Regions from separate parts of the Blautia sp. Marseille-P2398 genome, predicted to be linked through region 2. Evidence: riboswitches for the same ligand, from Rfam matches in the RefSeq annotation. Region 2 holds a riboswitch; the other holds the start of a gene.
The links. A riboswitch is a leader RNA that binds a small molecule or an ion and turns the genes downstream of it on or off. The one in region 2 is predicted to bind thiamine pyrophosphate.
Positions count from the first base shown of each region.

Region 1: another riboswitch for thiamine pyrophosphate. It lies ahead of thiW (energy coupling factor transporter S component ThiW); the one in region 2 lies ahead of thiS (sulfur carrier protein ThiS).

Region 1 covers NZ_CAXSTD010000028.1:5,879-9,302, reverse strand. Annotated here, with positions in the region: gene ACESZG_RS18510 (DUF1284 domain-containing protein) at 1-396, opposite strand, end outside; gene ACESZG_RS18505 (DMT family transporter) at 567-1,442, opposite strand; TPP riboswitch at 2,045-2,148, shown strand; gene thiW (energy coupling factor transporter S component ThiW) at 2,263-2,850, shown strand; gene thiM (hydroxyethylthiazole kinase) at 2,780-3,424, shown strand, end outside.
Region 2 covers NZ_CAXSTD010000013.1:104,996-108,419, reverse strand. Annotated here, with positions in the region: gene ACESZG_RS14690 (DUF6320 domain-containing protein) at 1-1,042, shown strand, start outside; TPP riboswitch at 1,088-1,196, shown strand; gene thiS (sulfur carrier protein ThiS) at 1,450-1,653, shown strand; gene ACESZG_RS14680 (thiazole synthase) at 1,705-2,484, shown strand; gene thiH (2-iminoacetate synthase ThiH) at 2,751-3,424, shown strand, end outside.

The sequences.
Region 1 (3,424 bases), on a different contig from region 2:
CTCCCATCTGCTCTTCTGACTTTCACAGATGGAGTTCCACTGACAATTCCCACAGATTTCTTTCCTCTTTCCTGATGCCAGGATTTTCTTTTGAACAACATCTGTAAAATCATCAAATTCCATGATCTGTCCATTCTCCAGGCCGCATAGTTCCAGCACTGCATTGTCATATGCTTCTACAAGTGAAAAGGAAGAACAGCATCCTTTTTCATTATTCGGACAGGCAGAACAGATCTCGTCTGTATCTGCATGAAGCTGTATCTTTGCTCCCTTCTGGAAAATATCCAGCATTTCCTGCATATGTGCGGAAAACCCGTTACTATATCCCTCACCCTTGAAATATGCAAGGCACATTCCATGGTGAGGGCGTAGTGGAATATTTTTTATAAAAGACATCTTTGTGCACCTTTCTCCTTAATTTTTTAACATATTGGATACTTTAACACAAAGCGTTTTTATTGACAACTTTTTTTATTTTATAGTTTACAATCCGATAATTCTATATACTGATCTGATTTCATCAGACTTACTGGATAAAATCAGAAAAATCCTTTTTTACTTTTTCTTCATTTACCAGCCTTAGCTACCCTCATATTATAAAGAAAGGTACCCAATGATGCCAGAATAATCAGCACATATCCTGTAAAGCTGTACTTATCCGGAATCTCTCCAAACAGGACAAATCCCAGCATCGTGGCAAAAATAATCTGCGAATAATCAAAGATGGAAATCTTCCCTGCAGGTGCATAGGTGTATGCAGCCGTAATCGTAAACTGTCCGCCCGCTGCGAATAATCCTGCCATCAGCAATGTCACAAGCTGCTTCATACTCATGGGTGTGAAATGGAACAACATCCAGGGTACAACCGACAAGCAGGAGAAAAATGAAAAATAAAACACGATAACCGGTCCCTTCACTCCGTGAGTTCCCAGTACACGCACCATCGTATACGCAATTCCTGCTCCCAGTCCACCGCAGACTCCAATCAGTGCCGGAACAAGTGCCGCATTCTGAAATCCCGGTTTCACTACAAATAAACATCCGATAAATGCCAGCGCAACACACGCAGCCTGTGCCGGTCTGATCTTTTCCTTTAATAAAAGGAATGAAAAAATAATCGCAAAAAACGGAGATAACTTATTCAGGATCGATGCATCTGCCACCAACAGATGGTCAATGGCGTAAAAGTTACACAGAATCCCCAGTGTCCCGCACACACAACGCAGGATCAGTGGTCCCCAGTATTTCTTATCCACCTTCGGCACTGTACGATTTTTACAGAGAATCACCGCCGCAAACACCGCCGCCACCAGATTCCGGAAGAAACTCTTCTCCACAGACGGCAGATCACCTGCCAGACGCACACTCACATTCATACAAGCAAAGAAAAACGCCGACAGGATGATCATTATCATACCCTTTATGTAATTTTCCTGTTTCATCAGATTTAACCTGCCTTTCTGTCCATGCAGACAGCTTCTTTTTATCATATGCTGTCTGTCATCTACCTGTTAATCATAGCACGGACAACTGTTTTAGTACAAATAGATTTTTTATTCCAATTCGTCCTAAACCATGTTATACTATAAGAGCTGTCGAACCTCCAGCAGAAAGGAGGTGAGTTTCATGGAAGAAATTCTCGTCACATTTCTTGTCTCTGTTTTAGCAGGCGTAGTTAGCTACTACATATGCAAATGGCTGGACGGCAGACACTAGACAGCAACAGCCCAAACGGAACAGCTCACCGTAACGAGCAAGAAAGCCCTCAGAGCTGCAACTCTGAGGGCTTTTGTTTCTTTAGTTCGCTTCATGGAATCTCGTCACATTCCTTAGCTACTGTTAGTATATGCTGAAAAAAATAAAAAGTCAACTTAAAAATAATATTAGGTAGTATAAATTTACTGTAGGAAATTTACCCTGCTTTTACATCCCATTGACTTTTCCAAAAGCTTGTGTTACTCTAAAGCGTGTTTGAAAATTGTAACGCACATCTTGCGTAAAGCATTTTTCAAATACGCTCTAACAAAAGAAAATCTGCATAATGGATAATAACAACGGGAGCCTGTGGGACAGGCTGAGAGGAAGATAGATCTTCGACCGCACCTGATATGGATAATGCCAGCGTAGGGACTGTATTTGTATATTAAAATCTGCCAGTGTGTTATTCCGGCAGATTTTTTTGCAGGATTTTATCTGCTTCCTGCACAACTGATAATGTCTGCTTCGGCAGACCAAATCTTAATTTCAAGGAGGTTCATTATTATGAACACAGACAGATCAAAAACACTCAGAATGGTCATGCTCGCCATGATGGTTGCCATCGGCGTTGTCATCTCACCTATTCTGAGAATCGAGGGTATGTGCCCTACTGCACACCTGATAAACATCGTCTGTTCCGTACTTCTGGGACCGTGGTATTCATTGCTTTGTGCCACTCTCATCGGAATCATCCGAATGATGTTTATGGGTATCCCGCCACTTGCACTGACAGGTGCCGTATTCGGCGCATTTTTATCAGGCGTTTTCTACCGCGCTTCTCATGGAAAGATTATCTGCGCAGTGATCGGTGAAATCTTCGGAACCGGTATCATAGGCTCTCTGGTTTCCTATCCTGTAATGGCATTTCTTATGGGCAGAAGCGGACTGAACGCATTTTTCTATACACCAATGTTTCTGGCAGCAACCTGCATGGGCGGCACCATTGCCTACTTCTTCCTGAAGGCCTTAAGTCACGCAGGAATGCTTGCCAAATTTCAGCAAAGCCTTGGAGCAAAAGTATATGACCGTAAATCAGACAAATCCCAGACAATTGACCAGAGCAGCACAGCCGCTGATTCATTGCATCACTAATCCGATTTCTATTCATGACTGTGCGAATATTATTTTGGCGGCCGGAGGCCGCCCGATCATGGCAGAACATCCGGCAGAAGTAGCTGAGATCACCAGAAACTCTCATGCACTGGCACTGAATCTTGGAAATATCACTGATGCACGTATGAAATCCATGCCTGAATCTCTGAAAATCGCTGCCAGTCTCCACATACCCGTTATGCTTGATCTGGTAGGAACCGCCTGCAGCAATCTGCGCTATGAATTTGCGCAGAAGCTTATGAACATCCACATGCCTGAACTCCTTAAAGGAAATATGTCTGAACTTCTTGCCATGTCCGGACAGACCGCACATGCAATCGGAATTGACGCAGGCGTACAGGATGTGCTTACAGATGCCAATCGTTCCCATCTGAAAGAACTGTTCCAGGAAAAGGCTTCCCAGTGGAATACCACACTTCTTATCACAGGCAAGGAAGATATGATCGTCTCCGCCAACAAGTGTGAATTTATCACAAACGGTACTCCTGCCATGTCACAGATCACAGGAACCGGATGTATGCTTGGAATGATCTGTGCCACCTATCTGGCAGTT
Region 2 (3,424 bases):
TATGACAAATTTCTTTGGATGGATTGAGGTGGGATATATATTTTCTGATGAAACAACTTTTGAAGATGTACTTTTGTCTGTGAAGAAACAGTTCGAAGAAGAACTGGTAAAAGAAAAGATTGCCATGCATATGAGCGGATATGTGCGCATTGAGAAGAATCCTTTTGTACGTGCTGTTCCGTTGGAGATCAAGAAATATTTTCTGATGCTCGGAGCCAATCTGGGAAGCAGGAGCATTACGGCAGTTTATTCTAATATCGGCATTATTCGTTTGCCGGAGGAGTACAAAGAATATATTCAGCATTTTGGGATTTTTGCAAGTACCAATTCTTTGCAGATGTGTTCCTGTTCTTATGGGGATGAGATGGTACTGGGATTTACTTCCAAGATACCGAATGACAGTATCCAGAGGAATTTCCAGCGGATGCTTGGCGAGGAGAATGTTTCCCACAGAGAATTAAAGAATGAATTTCCGGGATATGGGGAAAAGCACAGGCTTGAGAAAAAAGAAAATCAGAAGGTTATCCAGACTTTCAGCTTCCTGTGTCTGGCAATTGCGGTAATTTGCGGAATGATTAATTTTATGATGGCAGGTGTACTGAACTGGTTCTGGTTTGCAGGAGCAGGATGTGCCTGTGCATGGCTGGTTGTTATGGTAGCATATTATAAACGCAGGAATATTCTGAAGAATGAAATGTGGCAGCTTTTGCTCATATCAGTAATCGCAATCCTATGGGACCGGTTTACCGGATGGAAGGGCTGGTCTGTGGATTTTGTGATTCCTTTCGGGATATTGGCAGTGCAGTTTTCTGTTCCTGTGATCGCAAAAATAAACCGTCTGGAAAGGGAAGAATATCTGTTTTATCTTGTACAGGCCGGAATTGCAGGACTGATTCCGATGATATTGGTTTGGATTGGAATCGTGCAGTTTGCCGTACCTTCAGTAATCTGTGCCGGAATCAGTTTTCTGACATTGGCTGCACTGTTTATCTTCTGCAAGAAGGATACGATGCGGGAGTTTCATAAGAAACTGAGGATGTAGAAATATGGTCTTGACACACATGGGATAAAAGATTATACTTTACCCATGTAAAGAAAGGGGAGCTTGTGAGTGCAGGCTGAGAGGAAGTCATCAACTTCGACCCATATACCTGATTTGGATAATGCCAACGTAGGAACCTATAAGATATGATTTTAAAGGGAGATGACGGGCATCTCCTTTTTATTTATCTCATGCATTTGAAGAAATTCAGCTGTCCGGTAATCAATCTGTAATAAGCGAGAGAAAGCCGGGGGCTTACAGGGAAATTTACATTATAACAGATGAATATTGGGAAAGATGAGAGTGAACAGAGTTCATGAAGGGGTGCACCACCGCGGGTGTATTCTTTTGTGGACTCTTTTTTATGTTGTAGAGGTCGGACCTTCTTTTCCCGGAAAGGAGAAAGTATGCTTATTACTGTTAATGGAAAAACAAAAGAATTGCAGAATACTCTTACAATAGGGCAATATCTGGAGGAAAACAGCTATGTGCCCAGCCAGATTGCAGTAGAATTAAATGAAAGAATTCTGTCAAAAGCCGAGTACAGCACTACTGTTTTACATGAAAATGACATACTGGAAATAGTCAGCTTCATGGGAGGTGGAAGATAAACAGGAATATCCTGATATCTCATTATAATATACGAAAGAAGGACTTAAATTATGAGTACAAATAATGAAGACAAACTGATTTTGGGAGGTCATGAATTTACTTCCCGTTTTATTCTGGGATCCGGAAAATTTTCTCTGGATCTGGTGAAAGCATGTATTGAAAAGGCAGATGCGCAGATCATCACTCTGGCTCTGCGTCGTGCCAATGAAGGTGGACTGGCAAATATTCTGGACTATATTCCGAAAAATGTTACTCTTCTTCCCAATACTTCAGGTGCCAGAAATGCAGAAGAAGCAGTTCGTATTGCCAGGCTTTCCAGAGAAATCGGATGCGGTGATTTCGTAAAAATCGAAGTGATCCATGATTCAAAATATCTGCTTCCGGATAACTATGAAACTGTTAAAGCTACAGAAATTCTTGCAAAAGAAGGATTTGTAGTAATGCCTTATATGTACCCGGATCTGAATGCAGCCAGAGATCTGGTAAATGCCGGAGCTGCCTGCATCATGCCGCTGGGTTCTCCGATCGGCTCTAATAAAGGTCTGTGCACTAAAGAATTTATCCAGATTTTGATTGACGAAATTGAGCTCCCGATCATTGTAGATGCAGGAATCGGACGTCCTTCTCAGGCGTGTGAAGCCATGGAGATGGGGGCATCTGCAGTTATGGCAAATACTGCGATTGCCACAGCAGGTGATGTGCAGATAATGGCTGAAGCATTTAAAAAAGCTATTGAAGCAGGACGAAGTGCATACCTTGCCGGACTGGGAAGAACCCTGGAAAAAGGTGCAAGCGCATCCTCTCCACTGACTGGTTTTCTTCATGAGTAATAAATAAAAAATCATTCTAAAATGAGATTTTTGATTATAGCAATCCTCGTAAATAATGCATTTAAGACAGTTCAGCGGCGTGCGAAAGACAAGGAAGATATCTGCAGGCGTGCTGACGCACGGCAAAGATATCTGACGCAGGATTTCACACTCTGATGGGCTGGATTAAGATGCATTATTTTAGAGGATTGCTATAACTGCGGAGTAGGTATTAATTTATAGGAAAACGAAAGTTGCCAAATGGTAATAAAGAGGAGAAAACATCAATGGAAACAACAGAAAAAAATATGGAACATGGGGAACACTTCAACGAAAGTATTGTCAATGAAGTGATTCTGGAAGATATGAAAAAGAACAGGATCGATCATATGAAATATCTTCCGGGAATGGAAGTACTGGAAGAATCAGACGTGATGGATCAGGTTATTTCTGCCATGAATGCTTACGATTATGATAAATATACAGAGGCAGATGTACGCAGGGCACTTGCTCATGATAACCGTACACCAGAGGATTTTCAGGCACTGCTGTCTCCGGCTGCATTGCCTCTTCTGGAGGAAATCGCACAGGCTGCGCAGAAAGAAACCAGGAAACATTTTGGGAACAGTGTGTATATGTTTACCCCTATTTATATTGCAAATTACTGTGAGAATTACTGTATTTACTGCGGATTTAACTGCCATAATAAGATCCGCAGAGCAAAGCTGAATGCAGAAGAGATTGATAAGGAAATGGCTGCTATCGCAAAGACAGGACTGCAGGAAATCCTGATTCTTACAGGAGAGAGCAGAGCAAAATCTGATGTAAAATATATCGGAGAAGCATGTAAGATTGCCCGGAAATATTTCAAAGTAATCGGACTTGAAGTTTATCCTATGAATTCAGATGAGTATGCACATCTCCATGAATGCGGAGCTGATTATGTAACGGTATTCCAGGA